DNA from 3 places in the Pseudomonas sp. LARHCG127 genome. Region 3 is predicted to be linked to each of the others. Evidence: predicted binding sites of a transcription regulator. Region 3 holds the regulator's gene; each other region holds the start of a gene.
What was found. The regulator FliA, encoded in region 3, starts transcription of late flagellar genes. The targets are predictions, from matches to a motif close to CTAAAGTTTNNNNNNNNNNNGCCGNTAA.
Positions count from the first base shown of each region.

Region 1: ACIPQ1_RS18005 (methyl-accepting chemotaxis protein) is a predicted target of FliA. The motif match lies at 4,571-4,598, and genes of this name have one in related genera.
Region 2: ACIPQ1_RS14115 (flagellar protein MotY) is a predicted target of FliA. The motif match lies at 3,690-3,717, and genes of this name have one in related genera.

Region 1 covers NZ_JBIXJT010000010.1:49,258-56,622, forward strand. Annotated here, with positions in the region: gene ACIPQ1_RS17990 (aminotransferase class I/II-fold pyridoxal phosphate-dependent enzyme) at 1-775, shown strand, start outside; gene ACIPQ1_RS17995 (NAD(P)-dependent oxidoreductase) at 772-1,713, shown strand; gene ACIPQ1_RS18000 (bleomycin resistance protein) at 1,848-2,285, opposite strand; gene ACIPQ1_RS18005 (methyl-accepting chemotaxis protein) at 2,612-4,528, opposite strand; gene ACIPQ1_RS18010 (methyl-accepting chemotaxis protein) at 4,741-6,645, opposite strand; gene ACIPQ1_RS18015 (16S rRNA (uracil(1498)-N(3))-methyltransferase) at 6,760-7,365, opposite strand, start outside.
Region 2 covers NZ_JBIXJT010000007.1:159,988-167,352, reverse strand. Annotated here, with positions in the region: gene ACIPQ1_RS14130 (response regulator transcription factor) at 1-207, opposite strand, end outside; partial or broken gene ACIPQ1_RS14125 (hypothetical protein) at 674-928, shown strand; gene ACIPQ1_RS14120 (argininosuccinate synthase) at 1,245-2,462, opposite strand; gene ACIPQ1_RS14115 (flagellar protein MotY) at 2,591-3,592, opposite strand; gene pyrC (dihydroorotase) at 3,785-4,831, shown strand; gene rnt (ribonuclease T) at 4,828-5,505, shown strand; gene ACIPQ1_RS14100 (peroxiredoxin) at 5,752-6,354, opposite strand; gene ACIPQ1_RS14095 (bacterioferritin-associated ferredoxin) at 6,668-6,886, shown strand; gene bfr (bacterioferritin) at 7,085-7,365, shown strand, end outside.
Region 3 covers NZ_JBIXJT010000011.1:18,782-26,146, reverse strand. Annotated here, with positions in the region: gene flhF (flagellar biosynthesis protein FlhF) at 1-73, shown strand, start outside; gene fleN (flagellar synthesis regulator FleN) at 189-1,019, shown strand; gene fliA (RNA polymerase sigma factor FliA) at 1,016-1,759, shown strand; gene ACIPQ1_RS19015 (chemotaxis response regulator CheY) at 1,927-2,298, shown strand; gene ACIPQ1_RS19010 (protein phosphatase CheZ) at 2,317-3,102, shown strand; gene ACIPQ1_RS19005 (chemotaxis protein CheA) at 3,131-5,392, shown strand; gene ACIPQ1_RS19000 (protein-glutamate methylesterase/protein-glutamine glutaminase) at 5,441-6,580, shown strand; gene ACIPQ1_RS18995 (flagellar motor protein) at 6,580-7,320, shown strand; gene motD (flagellar motor protein MotD) at 7,336-7,365, shown strand, end outside.

The DNA of each region.
Region 1 (7,365 bases), on a different contig from region 3:
GGGCTTGCTGGAGAGGTTTGTTCAAAACAAAAAACTTGACGCCTTGTTTATGGTTAATCCCAATAACCCGACAGGTTTCGTCATCGATGCAGTCATGATGAAAAATATTGTGGAACTGTGCCATCGGCTCAATATAATTTTGATCCTCGATACCTCTTTTCGGTTCTGCCACAAAACCGCTATCGACGAATATGCACTCCTGGTTGAAAAGGGCGCGTCATTTATCATTCTGGAGGATACCGGTAAGCAATGGCCAACATTGGATGCCAAGGCCAGCCTGCTGTCATATAGCAAGAATCTGGCCCAGGAAATCAGAGCCATCTACGAAGAAATTTATCTTTGCTGTTCCAATTTTGTACTGAGACTGATCATTGCATTTATCGAGGCGACGCTAAAAAGAGGAGGGCTCTCTTATGTGCACTCGATTATTACCAAGAATGCAGAAATAGTACGTTCCCAGCTTGCAGGAACACGGGTCAGCGTTGATTCGCCGCATTCGTATTCGGGCATGACGGTTATGTGGCTTAACATAAAACGAACTGGGCTCTCGGACCTGGAATTAACTGACTACCTTGCAACTTATGACGTGGCCGTGTTGCCGGGGAGGTATTTCTATTGGAACAGTCATGAGGTCGCAGGGCACGACCGTATAAGAATTGCGCTTTTGAAACCTGATGACCAATTCAAATTTTCGCTCTCGCGCTTGAGACAAGCCCTGCTCGAGCTTGAATCGGCCAAAGACTACAATGATTGTGTAGAGAAGATTTCGGAATGAGAAAGGTTCTGGTAACGGGGGATTTTGATATTGATAAAACGGTATTTTCAGACGGTATTGAACTCACCCATATAAGACGTCCTATTGATGAGAGGCAAATTCTAGAGGTGTTGCCCGATGTGCACGACTATATTTTAGGTGGACCGGAATACCTGTCTGCGGAGCTGATTGACGCCGCCACTCGGTTAGAGAATATCGTTGTAATGGGAACAGGCACCTCCAGCTTCGTGGACGTGAAGTATGTTTCCGATAAAGGCATAAAATTAGCCAATACACCCAACCTAAACGTGCAAGCGGTGGCTGAATTTACATTGGCAATGATTGTCCTCTGTTCGGCAAGGGCTTTTGAAAGCGCTGAAAGTGTGAAGGCGGGCAACGCTTGGATACAGACGCCCAGGCGATCATTGTTGAATCTTAAAGTTGGCTTTGTTGGCATGGGATCGATTGCAAGTGAGGTGGCATATCAGCTTCATATGCGTGGAACTGCAAATATGCGCTATTGGTCCCGGACACGGAAGGAGTCGCTGGAAAAGTCATTGGGCCTGCAACATACCTCCCTCGGTGATCTGGTCAGCACCGTTGACGTTTTATGTATTCATCTGAGTGGTTGTGCCGAAACCTTTAATCTTATCGATGAATCGGTATTGGCCTGCGCGTCAACGGGACTGATGATATTGAATTTGTCCAATCCAAAAATTATCTGCCCGCGTGCGCTCAAGACCTACCTCAATCGCAATGCGGATGCATTTTGTTTTATCGATGGCTACTACAACGAATGGGCGGCTAACAAGGGCCAGCATGATGATCCCTATGGTTTGCTCTCATTGCCCTCAAAAAAAATAATGGTCACTTCGCATCTGGCGGCACAGGAGCAAGTGACTGTTGAAAATATTTTTCTTCAGGCTGTGAAAACCCTTCATTGTATCAGCGGGCGTTAAGTTCAATGGCCTTTCATTTGAATGGCTTTAAAACGTTCGCATGCGGCGTGATGATTTATTGCCCCAATATGAGGTATTCCGGTGGCTGGACACTCACTTTCTCCAAGAAAGTGAGTGTCCAGTCCAGCATTTGCTTACATTAGTTCGTTGCGGCTGGATTTGGAGCCTAGGTTTTGAGCAAACCTAAGTAAATAGCCATCTGGGTCTAATATGAGAAAATTGCTTTGACCTTGAAGCAAATCATTTTCTTTGTACCAGCATTCTTCTATCGGTTTATGCAGCTTGTATCCCGAAGCCATCAATGATTTCGCTAACGCTCTGACATCAGGACAATCAATGGAGAGGTTCATTCCGCGTCCATAAGGTTTTTGTAGCGGGCCCACACGCCATGGCGACTCTTTGTGATCGTCTTGCTCCAGCATTAACTGGCTGCCGTGATAGGAAATGAATATAAAACCGTCGTTCGGTCTTTCATACTCAACGCTGAAGCCAATGAGCTTGCAATAAAAACTTGAGCTTGCCTTGATGTCGGACACAATCAGTTCAGGTATAAGCTTGTTAAAGGCGACCATAATTCCTCTTCCGTGAAGAATGTTTCATATAGTTAATGGAGGTGCCATTCTGTCGTGAACTCTAGAAAAGTCCAATAGATTTTTCTGATGCTTTCGTCATTTTTATGATGGTTGCAATCATTTGACGATATGTGGCAGTTATAAATTATGTCTGAAAGTTAAAGTAGGCGGGATGTTTAAAAACATTAAACCTGCTGCGGCGCATGTCGAATATCACTGTCGGTAGAGCAGTGCTCTCAGCCCCAATAGGGACTGATGCACTGCTTCATGCCTATGTGTTTGGAAAACCAGCTAAGCGGCCATTCGTTACAAAATCCCCAATGTCTCTAAACTTTGAACCGCCCCACCAGCGTCTGCAAGTGAACGCCCAACCGAGCCAATTCCGCACTTGAAGCGGCCGTCTCCTCACTGGACGACGCCGTCTGCTCCGACACATCACGCACATTCAGCACACTACGGTTGATCTCCTCAGCCACCGCACTCTGCTGCTCGGCCGCTGCGGCAATTTGCTGATTCATCGACTGGATCGCCGAAACCGTCCGAGTGATGTTCTCCAGCGAGCTCCCCGCACGACGGGTCAATTCGACGCTGCTGTCGGTCAGGCTACGGCTGTTGTCCATGATGGTCGCGACCTGTTCGGTACCGGTCTGCAGGCCCACGATCAGTTCTTCAATCTCTTCGGTGGATTTCTGGGTGCGCTGGGCCAGGCTACGGACCTCGTCGGCCACCACGGCGAAGCCTCGTCCGGCCTCACCGGCACGGGCTGCCTCGATGGCCGCGTTGAGGGCCAGCAGGTTGGTCTGCTGGGCCACGGACTTGATCACGTCCAGGACGCTGCCGATCTTGTCGCTCTCACGCTTCAAATCGCCCATGGCGGCGGTGGAATTGCCTACTTCCTTGGCCAGGCGCTCGATCTGGGCGATGGCTTCGCCAACGACCTTGTCGCCTTCACGGGCTTGCTGGTCGGCGGCGACGGCCGCTTCGGAAGCTTCCTCGGCGTTGCGCGCCACTTCCTGCACCGTGGCGGTCATTTCGTGCATGGCGGTGGCGACCTGATCGGTTTCCACTTTTTGGCTGTTGACCCCGGCGCTGGTCTGTTCGGTCACGCTTGAGAGTTGTTCAGCGGCGCTGGCGATCTGGGTAACCCCTTCACCGATGCCACCGATCAATTGCCGCAGGCCGACGGTCATGCGTTGCATGGCGCGTTGCAGTTGGCCGAGTTCGTCGCGGCGTTCGGAGGTAAGGTTGTGGGTCAGGTCGCCTGCGGCGACACGTTCTGCCACCTTCAGGGTCTCATCCAGCGGGCCGACGATTTGCCGAGTAATGAGCAGGGCGGCGATCACGCCAAACAGCAGCGCCAGTGCAGCGGCTGCGATCAGGACGCTCTTGGCCTGGGCGGTGTCGTGGTCACGCACGGCGGTCTGGGAGACGGTGAGCTTCTGGCTGGAATCGATCAGTACCTGGCCCTGCTGACTCATGCGCTGCAATGCGGCGCCGTTATCAAGTTGGGAATCGCGGAACTGGCTGACCGCCGCTCGATAGATGTTCATCGAGTCGCTGGCCTGTTGGAGCTTGTCGGCGTGCTCTTCGGGCAACTGCGCTGGCAAGCGTGCCAAGAGTTTCAAGACATCGGTGATTGCATCGATGGCCGGTTGTTGGGCCTCGCTTTTACCGCTGTAGGTGTAGCCGCGAACCTGATAACGCGCTTGTTGGATGGCCTTGCTCAAGGTCACGATGCTGTTGAACTGGGTGATGTCGCCACCTTGCAGCAGCGCTTTTTCCACTTCGGCGACGCGAGCCACGGTGTTATCGGCGCTGGCGCCCAGCTTGCTGCGGGCATCTTCGCGGCTGACGGTGGCGCTGGTCATCTGGGCGAAGGCGCTTTTGTATTCGGCGACGGCGGCCAGTTGCTGGTCGATCAATGCAACATCGGCTGGCTGTTCGATCAGCTCGCGAGCGGTTTTCAGCCCGGCTTCGAGTTTGCCAAGTAGGTCATTGACCTGTTGTGGCCCTTTCTCGCCCCGCGTGGTGTTGTAGTCGATGCTGGCCAGGTTCAAGTCCTTGCTCAAGTCATTGAGACTGGCAATGAACCCCAGCTTGTCGCCCCGGCTGATGACATTGCCCAGGCCGGACCAGCCGGTGAACGCAATCATCAAGGTGAGGAGCAGCACCAGGCCGAAGCCTGCGCCGAGTTTGCGGTTAACGCTTACATTTCCCAGACCCTGGGCAAGCCACCCGAACATGCTGATACTCCCTTGGAGCGCTGATTTGGTTTTATGGGGACTGTATCGGCGGCTTCGGTGGGATCTGTAGGGATTTGCCAAGATTTCGTGGCGAGGGAGTTTGCTCCCGCTCGGCTGCGAAGCAGTCGTAAATCTGGAGAGTGTTGGTGGCCGCTTCGCGGCCAAGCGGGAGCAAGCTCCCTCGCCACACAGGGTTTGTGCCTGCCCTTTGGTCAGACCTTGAAGCGCCCCACCAGCGTCTGCAAATGAGCCCCCAACCGCGCCAGTTCGGCGCTCGAAGCGGCGGTTTCTTCACTGGAAGCGGCCGTCTGTTCGGAGACATCGCGAACATTCACGACGCTGCGGTTGATCTCCTCGGCCACGGCGCTCTGTTGCTCGGCCGCGGCGGCGATCTGTTGGTTCATCGACTGGATCGCGGAAACGGTGCGGGTGATGTTTTCCAGTGAGCTACCGGCACGGCGAGTCAATTCGACGCTGCTGTCGGTCAGGTTGCGACTGTTGTCCAGGCTGGACGCGACTTGTTCGGTTCCGGTCTGCAGGCCTAGGACCAGTTGCTCGATCTCTTCGGTGGACTTCTGGGTGCGCTGGGCCAGGCTGCGTACCTCGTCGGCCACCACCGCGAACCCACGCCCGGCTTCACCGGCCCGGGCCGCCTCGATGGCCGCGTTGAGGGCCAGCAGGTTGGTTTGCTGGGCCACGGACTTGATCACGTCCAGGACGCTGCCGATCTTGTCGCTCTCGCGTTTGAGGTGGCCCATGGCTTCGGTGGAATTGCCCACAGCGTTGGACAGGCGCTCGATCTGGGCGATGGCTTCGCCAACCACCTTTTCGCCTTCGCGAGCCTGCTGGTCCGCGGCGACGGTCGCTTCGCTCGCTTGTTCGGCATTGCGCGCCACTTCCTGCACCGTGGCGGTCATTTCGTGCATGGCGGTGGCGACCTGGTCGGTTTCCACTTTCTGGCTATTGACCCCGGCGCTGGTCTGCTCGGTGACGGCCGAAAGCTGTTCGGCGGCGCTGGCGATTTGCGTGACGCCGTCGCAAATGCCACCGATCAATTGCCGCAGGCCCACGGTCATGCTCTGCATGGCACGTTGCAGTTGGCCCAGTTCGTCGCGGCGCTCGGAACTTAGGTTGTGGGTCAAATCGCCTGCCGCCACGCGTTCGGCGACCTTGAGGGTCTGCTCCAGTGGAGTGACGATCTGCCGGGTGATCACCATGGCTGCGATCACCCCGAACAGCAGGGCCAACGCAGCGGCCGAGATCAGGAAGAGGTTGGCTCTGGCGGCCTCATGGTCGCGCACGTCCGTTTGGGACAACGTGATGTCCCTACTGGCCCCGCGTAGCACAACCCCCAAGTCGGACATGCGCTTGATGGCGGCAGCGCTGGCGGCCTGGGCTTCATGGAACTGGCTGACGGCGGCACGATAGGCCTTGAACGACTCGCTGGCCTGTTGCAGGTTGGCGGCGTGTTCAGCGGGCAGTTGGGCCGGCAGGCTGCCAAGCGCTTTCAGCGCGTTATCGATGGCATCCAAGGCCGGCTGCTCGGCATCGGCCTGGCCGCTGTAGGTGTAGCCGCGAACCTGATAGCGGGCTTGCTGGATGGCCTTGCTCAGACTCACCACGCTGTCGAGTTGAGCCGCGTTCTCGCTTTGCCGTATGGCGCTTTCAACGCTGGCGACTCGGGCCACGGTGTTATCGGCGCTGGCGCCCAGCTTGCTGCGCGCATTCTCACGACTGACTGTGGCGCGGACCAATTCGGCAACGACAGTCCTGTACTCGGCAATAACCGCCAGTTGTTTGTCGATGAGCGCCACATCGGCCGATTGCTTGATCGATTGGCGAGCAGCCTGTAGTCCAGGTTCCAATTTACCGAGGAGATCGTTGAGGTCACCTGGGCCTTTCTCGCCGCGGGTCGCGTCGTAATCCATACGCGCGGAGCGCAGGTCCTTGGTCAGGTCGTTCAGGCTGGCGATGAGCCCCAGCGTGTCGCCGTGGGCAATCACTTTACCCAGGCCGGTCCAGCCGGTGAAAGCGATCATCACGGTCAAGAACAGCACCAGGCCGAAACCGAAGCCAAGTTTGCGATTGACGCCTACGTTACCTAGCCATCGGATCATGCTGGTACTCCCTTGAAGGGCGGAATTGCGTTGTATAAAACGCTATCGGCTCAGAAAAGGAGAGCAGGAGCAATGAGTTAGATGCCTTTGGAATAGCGTGGCAAACCAAAGGGATCAGAACAGTCGTGCGAGCAGGGCCGTAACGGCAGTTTCCACCCGCAGGATCCGTTCCCCAAGCTGCACCGGTTGCAAGCCGGCCTTGCCCAGCAGATCGATCTCGTAGGGGATCCAGCCGCCTTCGGGGCCAATTGCCAGGGTGACGGGTTCCGTCAGGGCCCGGGGGCAGGGCGGGTGGTTGCCCGGGTGGCCGACCAGCCCGAGGGTCCCGTCCACAAGGGCCGGCAGGCGGTCTTCAACGAAGGGCTTGAAGCGCTTTTCAATGATGATTTCAGGCAGGACGCTGTCCCGGGCTTGCTCCAGCCCCAGGATCAGTTGCTCCCGAATTGCCTCGGGCTCCAGGAACGGCGTCTGCCAAAAGCTCTTTTCCACGCGATAGCTGTTGACCAGCACCACCCTCGGCACGCCCATGGTGGCGATGGTCTGGAACACTCGCCGGAGCATTTTCGGACGCGGCAGCGCCAACACCAGGGTCAAGGGCAACTTGGCCGGTGGAGGCTGGTCGAGGATCACTTGCAGTTCGGCTTCCCGAGCTTCCAGGCGCAGCACCTGGGCCGAGCCCATCAACCCGCCAATGCGCCCGACACGCAGGCTGTCGCCGAC
Region 2 (7,365 bases), on a different contig from region 3:
CGCCAAACGGGCAATAACCTCCAGCCCGTCCAGCTTCGGAATGCCGATATCAAGAATGACGATGTCGGGCATAAGTTCACGAGCAAGTTGTAGCGCATCGACGCCGTTGTCGGTTTCGGCAACGACCTCATATCCATGACGCTCCATCAGCAAACGTACAGCAAGACGAATGACGGGATGATCATCCACGATCAGCACTTTATTCATGGGCAAATCCAACTTCGCTGTTCGAATTTTTAGAGCACGCACAATAGCCTAGTCATTTCTACCTTGGCATGCTGCCCCCCCCTGACCGCTCGCACCGAGAGACAGAACCTACAAGCTATACAGAAAATTCCTACAAATCCTGGCAGGAAAAATGTGTCCTGAATTTTTTTCAGAGAAAGATCGACCTCACCAAGACTCCGGCCCCCCCCCACGAATAATGCGCTCTTTCACCGCCATGCCCGCCACGGACCGACCGCCTGAAAGCTCTTTATTCATAAAGAGTAACTGAATTGTTTGCTGTTAAAACTGCCGCGCCTCACTTCAGCAACAGGAATTCATATATAAAAGACGCTCAGGCACGTGATATTAAATACCAGCACCCCTGACTGTTATCGTGACACCTTATTATCACAAAACACTTTTTTCACTTTACTCACCGAGCATGAATATTCCATGAGCATTAACCATGAACAAACCTTTGAAAACCATCACCAACCCCATGACCCTTATCGCCATATTCGCAACTTTATCCGAAACTTCCGCGGCGATTTCGCTGCCGTTCCTGGATGATCAGGATCGCGAGTATTACCTCTGGTTCCTGATCAGCTTCCCGTTTTATCTATTGTTGCTTTTTTTCATCACGCTCAACTTCAATTACCGCTCCTTGTATTCACCTTCGGATTTTCGCAAGAGCAAACACTTTATAAAGACCATGGATGACACGACCGGTCGGCGTAAACGAATGCTGCGCCAGACGGGCAAGGAGCAACTGCTGCTGATAGGCCTGCATCGAAACAGCCGTGAATCGCCGGACACCCTGTGTACCTTATGCAGCCAATCCCAGCGCTTGATCGAGACCTGTCGATCGGAGCATTTAAGGCACGCCGGCATCATCGTGTACGTCATCTACAACCAGACAGATCTTGCAGCCCACGGGCAGGATAAATGAGCCATCGGGTACGAACCTGCGGCATGCACAAAAAAGAGGACAAAAAAAACGGCCTGCTCAAGGCAGGCCGTTTTTTGGATAACCAAGGTCAGAACAGCTTGCGACCCTTGTTCGCTGCGATGCGCATGCGCAGTGCGTTGAGCTTGATGAAGCCGGCTGCGTCGGCCTGGTTGTAGGCGCCACCGTCCTCTTCGAAGGTCGCGATGTTGGCATCGAACAGCGAGTCGTCGGACTTGCGCCCGGTCACGATCACGTTGCCCTTGTACAGCTTCAGGCGTACCACGCCGTTCACGTTGGTCTGGGAAGCGTCGATCATCTGTTGCAGCATCAGACGCTCAGGGCTCCACCAGTAGCCGGTGTAGATCAGGCTGGCGTACTTGGGCATCAACTCATCCTTGAGGTGGGCCACTTCGCGGTCCAGGGTGATCGATTCGATCGCCCGGTGGGCGCGCAGCATGATGGTGCCGCCCGGGGTTTCGTAGCAGCCGCGGGACTTCATGCCGACATAACGGTTCTCGACGATGTCCAGGCGACCGATGCCGTGTTCGCCGCCAATGCGGTTCAGGGTCGCCAGCACGGTGGCCGGGCTCATTTCCACGCCGTCCAGTGCGACGATATCGCCGTTGCGATAGGTCAGTTCCAGGTACTGCGGGGTATCTGGGGCCTTCTCCGGGGAGACGGTCCAACGCCACATGTCTTCTTCGTGCTCGGTCCAGGTGTCTTCCAGCACGCCGCCTTCATAGGAGATGTGCAGCAGGTTGGCGTCCATCGAGTACGGAGACTTTTTCTTACCGTGGCGCTCGATCGGGATCGCGTGCTTCTCGGCGTAGTCCATCAGTTTTTCGCGAGACAGCAGGTCCCATTCACGCCACGGTGCAATGACTTTCACGCCCGGCTTGAGGGCATAGGCGCCCAGTTCGAAACGCACCTGGTCGTTGCCTTTGCCGGTGGCGCCGTGGGAAATGGCGTCGGCGCCGGTTTCGTTGGCGATTTCGATCAGGCGCTTGGCGATCAACGGACGGGCGATGGACGTACCCAGCAGGTACTCGCCTTCGTAAACGGTGTTGGCGCGGAACATCGGGAACACGAAGTCGCGGACGAACTCTTCGCGCAGGTCATCGATGTAGATCTCTTTGACGCCCATGGCCTGGGCCTTGGCGCGTGCAGGCTCGACTTCTTCGCCCTGCCCCAGGTCAGCGGTGAAGGTCACCACTTCGCAGTTATATGTGTCCTGCAGCCACTTGAGGATCACCGAAGTGTCCAGGCCGCCGGAATACGCCAGAACGACCTTGTTTACGTCCGCCATGCCATCACTCCACGGGTTGTACGGAAAGCCGGGAAGTCTAACGTCCAGCGCGGATAATTTACAGAGGCGCGACAGCTTATGACGACGAAGCGACAGATTATGTCGACTGCGCGACGATCCGCGCGGGATCAGGAAGTGCGCGCAGTCGTCGCGGCAGGCGCAGCCGACTTGGCCGGGACAACCGGCGTCGGCGTCTTGCCCGGCGCAGCAGCGGGTGCCACGGCAGGCGATGCAGGCGTTGCCGCTGGTGTTGCCGGTTGTGGCGCCGGAGCCTGGGTGGCTGCCACCCGCTCCAGTTTTACGACGACACGACGGTTCTTGGCCCGATTGGCGGCATTGGTATTGGCGACCAGCGGATAACGCTCGCCGTGGAAGCGCACGGTGAACTGCGATTCCTGGAAGCCGTTGGCCTTGAAGAAGTCCTGAACCGCCAGGGCCCGACGGCGCGAAAGCTCACGGTTGGTCAGGCGGTTGCCACTGTTGTCGGAATGGCCATCAAGCTCGACATGATTGACGCTCGGGTCGGCCTTGATGAAGTCGAGCATGACCTGCAACTGAGCCTTGGCCCGAGCGTCCAGCTCAACCCCCTCGCCGGGGAAACCAATCTGGGTTTGCTTGATCTGTTCGAAGTTCTTCGGCAACAGTTTCGCCACGCAGCCCTGGTAATCGTTGAACGCCTTGTTGAAGCGCACGGGCAGCAGCCGGACTTCGGAAACGCGCCCATCCTCGGTGTTGCGTCGAACCACGGGGCTGCGACCTTCCATCAATCCGCTGATCAGCCGGCCTGCCTGCACCTGGGAACTGTCGAACAGCACATCGCCACTGCCGATCCTGACCGAGCCCAGGTTGATATCGCCCCGTCCTGGCTGCCAGGGCGCCGCGGCCGCGAGCAACGTTGCGGAGCCACCACCGAGCATCGGGTTATAAGCCTTGAGGCGGAACGTGGCCTGCTCCCCCGCCTTGCGCACGAATTCGCCGCTGCCAAAATCGGTGATCGGCTGGCTCAGCCGGCACTCGAACTTGTCGCCTTCGACCGTCCACTCGATGCTCTCCAGACGGGTCTGGAAAGTGAGCGCCATGGCGGGAAGGCTGGCAAACACACTGAGCAAGGCTAGATAACGCTGGCGCACGGGAGGCTCCACTGACTTTTATACAAAGATCGACGCCTGCTTGAGGGCATGACGCCTGTCCGGGGTACTGCACGGATTCGTGGCACACCTGTAGGAGCTATCGGTAAGTTGTGGCAGAACTTGATAGCGGGTGCCTGAATCGGTCTTTTCCGGTAGCATTCCCCAGAGTTTGACCCGCCTGGAAGCCCCCCAATGTCCGACCGCCTGACCCTGCTGCGTCCCGACGACTGGCATATTCATCTTCGCGATGGTGCTGTGTTGACCCATACCGTCGCCGATGTCGCGCGCACCTTCGGGCGCGCAATCATCATGCCTAACCTGGTTCCGCCCGTGCGCAACGCCGCCGAGGCCGATGACTATCGCCAGCGTATCCTCGCCGCGCGCCCGGTTGGCAGCCGCTTCGAACCGCTGATGGTGCTTTACCTTACCGACCGCACCCAGCCCGAAGAGATTCGCGACGCCAAGGCCTGCGGTTTTGTCCACGCCGCCAAGCTGTACCCCGCCGGCGCGACCACCAACTCCGATTCCGGCGTCACCAGCATCGACAAGATCTTCCCGGCGCTGGAGGCCATGGCCGAAGTCGGCATGCCGCTGTTGATCCATGGTGAAGTCACCCGGGGCGACGTCGACGTGTTCGACCGCGAGAAGATCTTCATCGACGAGCACATGCGTCGCGTCGTGGAGCGTTTCCCGACCCTAAAGGTGGTGTTCGAACACATCACCACCGGCGATGCCGTGCAGTTCGTCAACGAGGCACCGGCCAACGTCGGCGCGACCATTACTGCCCATCACCTGCTGTACAACCGCAACCACATGCTGGTGGGCGGGATCCGGCCGCACTTCTATTGCCTGCCGATCCTCAAGCGCAATACCCACCAGGAAGCCTTGCTGGACGCCGCCACCAGCGGCAGCGCCAAGTTTTTCCTCGGCACCGACTCGGCCCCCCACGCCCAGCACGCCAAGGAAGCGGCCTGCGGTTGCGCCGGCTGCTACACCGCCTATGCCGCCATCGAGATGTACGCCGAGGCGTTCGAACAGCGCAACGCGCTGGACAAGCTCGAAGGCTTTGCCAGCCTGCACGGTCCGCGGTTCTACGGCCTGCCGGTGAACACCGATCGTATTACCCTGGTCCGTGACGAATGGACCGCCCCTGTCAGCCTGCCCTTCGGCGAGCAGACCGTCATCCCGCTGCGCGCCGGTGAAAAACTGCGCTGGCGCCTGCTGGAGGAAAACGCGTGAGTGAAGATCATTTCGACGACGAGCTGGACGGCAACGGTGGTTCGGGCGGCGCCCGTCACCCCATGGCCGCGCGGTTCCGTGGTTATCTGCCGGTCGTCGTCGATGTCGAAACCGGTGGTTTCAATTCCGCCACCGACGCCCTGCTGGAAATCGCCGCGACCACCATCGGCATGGACGAAAAAGGCTTTGTGTTCCCTGATCACACCTACTTCTTCCGCGTCGAACCGTTCGAAGGCGCCAACGTCGAAGCGGCGGCCCTGGAGTTCACCGGGATCAAGCTCGATCACCCGCTGCGCATGGCGGTCAGCGAAGAAACAGCCCTGACCGACATCTTCCGTGGCGTACGCAAGGCGCTGAAAGCCAACGGTTGCAAGCGAGCGATCCTGGTCGGCCACAACAGCAGCTTCGACCTGGGCTTCCTCAACGCCGCCGTCGCGCGCCTGGACATGAAGCGCAACCCGTTCCACCCATTCTCCAGCTTCGACACCGCGACCTTGGCGGGCCTGGCGTACGGCCAGACTGTCTTGGCCAAGGCCTGCCAGGCAGCCGACATCGACTTCGATGGCCGCGAGGCCCACTCGGCCCGCTACGACACCGAGAAGACCGCCGAGCTGTTCTGCGGCATCGTCAACCGGTGGAAAGAGATGGGTGGCTGGCAGGATTTCGACGACTGACATCGGCGCCAGATCCAGCTCTTGTGGCTCTTGTGGCTCTTGTGGCTCTTGTGGCGAGGGAGCTTGCTCCCGCTGGGTGGCGTAGCCGCCCCAAATATTTTGTGAGCGCTTCGCACTCAAGCGGGAGCAAGCTCCCTCGCCACAGGGTCCAGAGCCAAAGATTCTGCGTCTCTGCCGATCATTCGGTTTGCACTGCCCATAAAAAACCGGCCCATCGAGGGCCGGTTTTTTTATGCCTGGGTGCGCTTACAGCTTGTCGCTGTGCTCGCCCAGGTAAGCGGCAACGCCTTCAGGCGATGCGGTCATGCCCTTGTCGCCTTTTTTCCAGTTGGCCGGGCAGACTTCGCCGTGCTCTTCGTGGAATTGCAGCGCGTCGACCAGACGGATCAGCTCTTCCATGTTACGGCCCAGCGGCAGGTCGTTGATGATCTGCGAACGGACGACACCCTTGTCGTCGATCAGGAACGCACCACGGAAAGCCACGCCGCCTTCGGACTCAACGTCATAGGCCTTGGCGATTTCGTGCTTCATGTCGGCAGCCATGGTGTATTTCACCTGGCCGATACCGCCATTGTTGATCGGGGTGTTGCGCCAGGCGTTATGGGTGAAGTGCGAGTCGATCGAAACAGCGACCACTTCAACGTTGCGCGCCTTGAAATCGTCCATGCGGTGATCCAGTGCGATCAGCTCGGATGGGCAGACGAAAGTGAAGTCCAGCGGATAGAAGAACACCAGGCCGTATTTGCCTTTGATGGCCGAGGACAGGGTGAAGCTGTCGACGATTTCGCCGTTGCCGAGGACGGCTGGAACGGTAAAGTCCGGGGCTTGTTTGCCTACGAGTACGCTCATGGGATATCTCCTGATGTAATAGCGTGAAAACAAGGTCCGGGCCAGCCTGCCACCCTCAGGCGACAGCCCTGTGACACGAACCCGCTTACAAGGGCCGACCATCATACACCGCGCATTTGGACTGTCTTCAACGGTTTTTTGTGGTATCGAAAAATCGCCGCCCCGCTGCGGGCCGCTTTCGTCGCGCTGGATAAAACCGTTCGTCAGCCTGACGTCACCTGGGTGAAAGTCCTTGAGAAACCACTTTGACAATCATTCTCGTTAACATTAAGATCCGTCTCAATTGAGTCACAACCAGCGACGGTTCTCACTTATGTATGTATGCCTCTGCACTGGCGTCACCGACGGGCAAATCCGCGAAGCGATTTATGAAGGTTGCTGCAGCTATCGCGAAGTCCGCCAGGCCACCGGCGTAGCCAGCCAATGCGGCAAATGTGCCTGCCTGGCCAAGGAAGTGGTGCGTGAAACCCTCGCCAAGGTGCAAACGGCACAGGCCTCGATCCCTTACCCGGTAGAATTTACTGCCGCGTAAACACAGCTTTTCAAGGAACCGGACTTAGTGTCCGGTTTTTTTATGCCTGAAAATCAAATAGTTAGCGTCCAGACGCGGAACACAAACATTCTTATTCCGATTAATTTTCATTTATTATTCAATAACTTAGGTTTGACACTGGTAAATACGCGGCTCAAACTCCGCCCTATACACAGCTATTACAGGGCAGGCCTCATCATGAAAGGCGACATTACAGTCATCCAGCATCTCAACAAGATCCTTGCCAATGAGCTGGTCGCGATCAACCAATACTTCCTGCATGCGCGCATGTACGAGGACTGGGGCCTGAACAAGCTGGGCAAGCACGAGTACCACGAGTCCATCGACGAGATGAAGCACGCGGACAAGCTGATCAAGCGCATCCTGTTCCTCGAAGGCCTGCCGAACGTCCAGGACCTGGGCAAGCTGCACATCGGCGAACACACCCAGGAAATGCTCGAGTGCGACCTGCGTATCGA
Region 3 (7,365 bases):
AGAACCCAGCGAGGAAGCCATGGCTGACATGTTCGCTGACATCTACCACAGCCCGACCAAGCAGGTCGGCTGAGGTAATCATGAATATTTTTTGTACCTACATCGATGGTCTGCCATGCATTGTTCCGTATGCGAACGCGCAGCCAGTAATGTGGCCTCCGTCTAAGAAGACAAGGTAAAGAACGAACATGGGCAGCATGCATCCCGTACAGGTGATCGCGGTGACCGGCGGCAAAGGTGGCGTCGGGAAGACTAACGTGTCAGTGAACTTGTCCCTGGCTCTGGCAGAGCTTGGCCGACGGGTCATGCTGCTGGACGCCGACCTGGGCCTGGCGAACGTCGACGTGTTGTTGGGGCTTACCCCCAAACGCACCCTGGCGGACGTGATCGAAGGCCGTTGCGAACTGCGCGACGTGCTGTTGCAGGGGCCGGGCGGGATTCGCATCGTGCCGGCTGCCTCCGGCACCCAGAGCATGGTTCACCTGACCCCGGCGCAGCACGCGGGCCTGATCCAGGCGTTCAGCGACATCGGCGACAACCTCGATGTGCTGGTGATCGACACCGCGGCCGGCATCGGCGACTCGGTCGTCAGTTTCGTGCGCGCCGCCCAGGAAGTGCTGCTGGTGGTCTGCGACGAACCGACGTCCATCACCGACGCCTATGCCCTGATCAAACTGCTTAACCGCGACTATGGCATGAACCGCTTCCGCGTCCTGGCCAACATGGCCCAGAGCCCGCAGGAAGGACGCAACCTGTTCGCCAAATTGACGAAGGTCACCGATCGCTTCCTGGACGTCGCCCTACAATACGTCGGTGCAGTGCCTTACGACGAAAGCGTGCGCAAGGCCGTCCAGAAGCAACGTGCCGTTTATGAAGCCTTTCCACGTTCCAAATGCGCGCTGGCGTTCAAGGCGATCGCCCAGAAGGTCGATACCTGGCCACTGCCGGCCAACCCCCGCGGGCATCTGGAGTTTTTCGTCGAGCGTCTTGTGCAACAAACAGCAGGGCCCGTGTTATGACAGCCAGCGGTTACAACCATCTCTACAAAAAATCGGCACGGGACGCCCAATACGAATTGATCGAGCGTTATGCGCCACTGGTCAAGCGTATCGCCTATCACTTGCTGGCGCGGTTGCCAGCCAGTGTCCAGGTCGAGGACTTGATCCAGGCCGGCATGATCGGCCTGCTTGAAGTGTCGAACAAATACGACGCCAGCAAGGGCGCCAGTTTCGAGACCTATGCCGGTATTCGCATTCGCGGGGCGATGCTCGATGAAGTCCGCAAGGGCGATTGGGCGCCGCGTTCGGTGCACCGCAATACCCGCATGGTCAGTGACGCGATTCGGGCAATCGAAGCTAAAACTGGGCGTGACGCTAAAGATCACGAGGTTGCGGCCGAACTCCAGTTGAGTCTCGATGATTATTACGGGATTTTGAACGATACCTTGGGCAGTCGCCTGTTCAGCTTCGACGACCTCTTGCAGGACGGCGAGCACGAAGGGCTGCATGAGGATAACGCGAGTGCTCACATGGAGCCGTCACGTGACCTGGAAGATGAACGTTTCCAGAGCGCGCTGGCGGATGCGATTGCCAATTTGCCGGAACGTGAGCGACTGGTCTTGGCGCTGTACTACGACGAAGAGCTGAACCTCAAGGAAATCGGTGAGGTCCTGGGGGTCAGCGAATCTCGGGTCAGCCAGTTACACAGCCAGTGCGCGGCCCGCTTGCGGGGCCGTTTGGGGGAGTGGCGAGCGCGCTGACAGGCAGTGTGGGGACACTGCGAGCGGGACTGGCATGGCGTTGCCGGGTCAGTTTCCATCCGTTGTGCTCCAGACCGTTGTCGAGTGTTGTGCCGGAATTGATTGAAATGGCGCGTCCAGGTGCTGGGCGCGTTTAAGACTGCTTGGAGGTCGAATTGGACAAGAACATGAAAATCCTCATCGTTGATGACTTCTCAACGATGCGGCGGATCATAAAAAACCTGTTGCGTGACCTTGGGTTCACCAACACGGTCGAGGCGGATGATGGCGTCACAGCCATTCCGGTCCTCAACAGCGGGAGCATCGACTTTCTGGTGACTGACTGGAACATGCCCGGCATGACCGGTATCGACTTGCTGCGCCATGTGCGCGCCGACGAAAAACTCAAGCACCTCCCGGTGCTGATGGTGACTGCCGAAGCCAAGCGCGAGCAGATCATCGAAGCGGCCCAGGCCGGTGTAAACGGCTATGTGGTCAAGCCCTTCACGGCCCAGGCGTTGAAAGAGAAGATCGAAAAAATCTTCGAACGCATCGGTTAACGGCGCCACGGGGGAGCTATGGACAACGAATCTTCAATGGGCGATTTCGAATCGACCCTGAAAAAACATGCCCGCGAACTGGTCGACAGCCTTGAAAAAGGTCGCTTTGGCGATGCGGTTCAAATGATCCATGAGCTCAACCAGACCCGTGACCGTGGTCTGTATCAGGAAGTGGGCAAGCTCACGCGTGAACTGCACAGCGCGATTGTCAATTTCCAGATCGACCCGCACATGCCGCAGGCCGAGGAAGTCTCGCAGATCACCGACGCCACCGAGCGCCTGGGCTATGTGGTCAAGCTGACCGAGGCGGCGGCCAACCGCACCATGGACCTGGTGGAAAGCGCTACGCCGCTGGTCAATGGCCTGAGTGAAGAGGCCCAGGCCTTGAGCACCGACTGGGGCCGGTTCATGCGTCGCGAAGTCGGTGCTGAAGAATTTCGGGAGCTGGCCCGTCGGGTCGACGGTTTCCTGACGCGCAGCAGCAGCGAAAACCGCGCCGTGGCCAGCAACCTCAACGACATTCTGCTGGCCCAGGACTATCAAGACCTGACCGGCCAGGTGATCAAGCGTGTGACCCAACTGGTCACCGAAGTGGAAAGCAACCTGCTCAAACTGGTGCTGATGGCTAGCCAGGTCGACCGCTTTGCAGGCATCGAACACGACCGTGAAGCGATGCTTGCCGAAAAAGATCCACAAAAACATCTCTCTCAGGGTGAAGGTCCGCAAATTCATGCCGATAAAAGAGAAGACGTTATGTCCGGTCAGGACGATGTGGACGATTTGCTGTCCAGCCTTGGATTTTGATTTAGCCCTATTTTAGGAGCAGCCATTAATGAGCTTCGGCGCCGATGAAGAGATCCTTCAGGATTTCCTGGTTGAGGCCGGCGAGATTCTAGAGCAACTGTCCGAACAGCTGGTCGAGCTGGAAAGCCGACCTGATGATGCGGATCTGCTCAATGCAATTTTTCGCGGTTTCCACACTGTAAAAGGAGGCGCCGGCTTCCTCCAGCTCAACGAGCTGGTGGAGTGCTGTCACATTGCCGAGAACGTGTTCGACATCCTGCGCAAGGGTGAGCGTCGCGTTGATTCGGAATTGATGGACGTGGTGCTCGAAGCGCTGGATGCGGTCAACAGCATGTTCAGCGAAGTGCGTGAGCGCTCGCCGATTACCCCAGCCACCCCCGAGCTGCTCGCCGCGCTGGCACGCCTGGCCGAGCCGCAATCGGCTGACGAAGCCGCGCCGGTTGCCGAGGCGGTGGTTGAAGAACCGGTCGCCGAGGAATCGGGCGACATCACCGATAACGAATTTGAACAGTTGCTGGACTCCCTGAGTGCCGTCAAGGCCCAGGCCGAAGCGCCGGCCGCTCAGGTTGCGCCGGCTGCACCGGCCAGCAATGGGGCTGGCAGCGACGAAATCACCGATGCCGAGTTCGAGTCGCTGCTCGACCAGCTTCACGGCAAGGGCCAGTTCGCGCCAGATGCCGTTGTCCCGCCAGCAGCCCCGGCCGCCCCGAAAGCGGCGGGCGACAGCTCGGACATCACCGACGACGAATTCGAAGCCTTGCTCGACCAGTTGCATGGCAAGGGCACCTTTGCCGTTGACGCCCTGGATTCGGCCATCGCTTCCGCGCCGACGCCAGCCAAGCCGGCTGCCGCCGCGGCTGGCAGCGACCTGATCAGCGATCATGAATTCGAATCGCTGCTCGACGAACTGCACGGCAAAGGCAAGTTCACAGAAGTCGGGAAGGCCACGGCTGCCCCTGCTGCCGGCACCACCGCCACTGCTGCGCCAGCGGCCAAGGCCGCGCCTAAACCCGCCGCCAAGGCACCTGAGCCCAAGGCCGAGCCCGCCAATCCTGCCGCCGCCCCGGCGCCTGCCCGTGCTGCGCCGGCTGCGCCGCCAGCGGAAAAACCGGCCAGCGAAGCCGAGACCACCGTTCGGGTCGATACCGCGCGCCTGGACGAGATCATGAACATGGTCGGCGAGCTGGTGCTGGTGCGTAACCGCCTGGTGCGCCTGGGCCTCAACAGCCAGGACGAAGCCATGTCCAAGGCCGTGTCGAACCTTGACGTGGTCACGGCGGACCTGCAAACCGCGGTCATGAAGACGCGGATGCAGCCGATCAAGAAAGTTTTCGGGCGCTTCCCGCGCCTGGTTCGCGACCTGGCTCGCCAGCTCAAGAAAGAAATCAACCTGGAACTGGTGGGTGAAGAGACCGACCTCGACAAGAACCTTGTCGAGGCCCTGGCCGACCCGCTGGTCCACTTGGTGCGCAACGCGGTCGACCACGGCATCGAGTCGCCGGAAGAACGCGAAGCCTCGGGCAAGGTCCGTGGCGGCAAGGTGATCCTGGCCGCTGAGCAGGAGGGCGACCACATCCTGCTGTCGATCTCCGACGACGGCAAGGGCATGGACCCGAACGTGCTGCGTGCCATCGCGGTGAAACGCGGTGTGATGGACAAGGACGCCGCCGACCGCCTGAGCGACACCGAGTGCTACAACCTGATCTTCGCCCCGGGCTTCTCGACCAAGACCGAGATCTCCGACGTGTCGGGCCGTGGCGTGGGCATGGACGTGGTGAAAACCAAGATTTCCCAGCTCAACGGTTCGATCAATATCTACTCGACCAAGGGCCAGGGCTCGAAGATCGTCATCAAGGTCCCGTTGACCCTGGCGATCATGCCGACGCTCATGGTGATGCTGGGCAACCAGGCCTTCGCCTTCCCATTGGTCAACGTCAACGAGATTTTCCACCTCGACCTGTCGCGCACCAACGTGGTCGACGGCCAGGAAGTGGTCATCGTGCGGGACAAGGCGCTGCCGCTGTTCTACCTCAAGCGCTGGCTGGTCAGCTCCGCTGCTCACGTCGAGCAAGGCGAAGGCCACGTGGTGATCCTTTCGGTGGGCACCCAGCGGATCGGCTTTGTCGTCGACCAGTTGGTGGGCCAGGAAGAAGTGGTCATCAAGCCGTTGGGCAAGATGCTCCAGGGCACCCCGGGCATGTCCGGCGCCACCATCACCGGCGACGGCCGCATCGCGTTGATTCTCGATGTGCCAAGCATGCTCAAGCGTTACGCCGCCCGGCGTATTTGATTCTGGAGGGGCGTGGCCCAGGGCCGCGTCTCGTCTAACGGAGTGTTTATGGTAGTTAAAGTCCTGGTGGTGGACGATTCGGGTTTTTTCCGTCGCCGCGTCTCGGAAATTCTTTCAGCGGACACGAGTATTCAGGTCGTCGGTACCGCGACTAACGGCAAAGAGGCGATCGATCAGGCGCTGGCACTCAAGCCGGACGTGATCACCATGGACTACGAGATGCCGATGATGGACGGCATCACGGCCGTGCGGCATATCATGCAGCGCTGCCCGACCCCGGTCTTGATGTTCTCCTCCCTGACCCATGAAGGCGCCCGGGTGACCCTCGATGCGCTGGACGCCGGCGCGGTGGATTTCCTGCCGAAGAATTTCGAAGACATTTCGCGCAACCCGGACAAGGTCCGGCAGTTGCTGTGCGAGAAGGTCCACAGCATTTCCCGCAGCAATCGCCGTGTCAGTGCCTACAGCGCGCCGGCACCCGCCCCGGTTGCGGCGCCAAGCCCGGCGCCTGCGCCTGCGCCGACGGCTTCGAGCAGCTTCAATCCTGCACCGGTGCGTAGCGCCCCGGCACCTGCGCCGACGCGTTCGGCGCCTGCCAGTGCATCGTCGCCGGCACCCAAGCGCAAAGCCTACAAACTGGTGGCGATCGGCACGTCCACCGGCGGCCCGGTGGCGCTGCAACGGGTCCTGACTCAATTGCCCGCCAACTTCCCGGCCCCCATCGTGCTGATCCAGCACATGCCGGCGGCGTTCACCAAGGCATTTGCCGAGCGCTTGGACAAGCTGTGCAACATCAGCGTCAAGGAAGCCGAGGATGGCGACATCCTGCGCCCCGGCCTGGCGTTGCTGGCACCGGGTGGCAAGCAGATGATGATCGACGGCCGCGGCGCGGTGAAAATCCTGCCGGGCGATGAGCGTCTGAACTACAAGCCTTGCGTGGACATTACTTTCGGTTCCGCCGCCAAGTCCTACGGCGACAAAGTTTTGGCAGTGGTGCTGACCGGCATGGGCGCCGACGGTCGCGAAGGCGCGCGCCTGCTCAAGCAGGGCGGCAGTGCGATCTGGGCCCAGGACGAAGCCAGTTGCGTGATCTACGGCATGCCCATGGCGATCGTGAAAGCTGATCTTGCCGACGCGGTATACGGATTGGACGACATCGGTCGACACCTGGTCGAGGCCTGCATTTAATGGATGTGCTCAGCCTGATTGGCATCACCATGGCGTTTGTCGCCATCATTGGCGGCAATTACCTGGAAGGCGGTCATCTGGGCGCGCTGGCCAACGGTCCGGCGGCGTTGATCGTGATCGGCGGCACCATTGGCGCGGCGCTGTTGCAATCGCCGATGAGTGCTTTCAAGCGCGCCATGCAGGTGCTGATCTGGATTCTGTTCCCGCCCCGTGTCGACCTGGCCGGTGGCATCGACCGCGTGGTGAACTGGAGCCTGACCGCTCGCAAGGAAGGCTTGCTGGGCCTGGAAGGGGTGGCCGATGCCGAACCCGACAGCTACTCGCGCAAAGGCCTGCAATTGTTGGTGGACGGTGCCGAGCCGGAAGCCATCCGCAGCATCCTGGAGGTGGATTTCTACACCCAGGAAAGCCGCGACATCGAGGCGGCCAAGGTCTTCGAAAGCATGGGCGGCTACGCGCCGACCATTGGCATCATCGGTGCGGTGATGGGCCTGATCCATGTGATGGGCAACCTGGCCGATCCGTCGCAACTGGGCAGCGGCATCGCCGTGGCATTCGTCGCGACGATCTACGGCGTGGCGAGCGCCAACCTGGTGTTGTTGCCGATCGCGGCCAAGCTCAAGTCCATCGCGTTGCGCCAGTCGCGCTATCGCGAAATGCTGCTGGAAGGGATCCTGTCGATCGCCGAGGGTGAGAACCCGCGCTCCATTGAATTGAAGCTCCAGGGCTTCATGGACTGATGGGGGATATGGAGCATGGCACGTCGCAGGCATCGTGAAGAACAC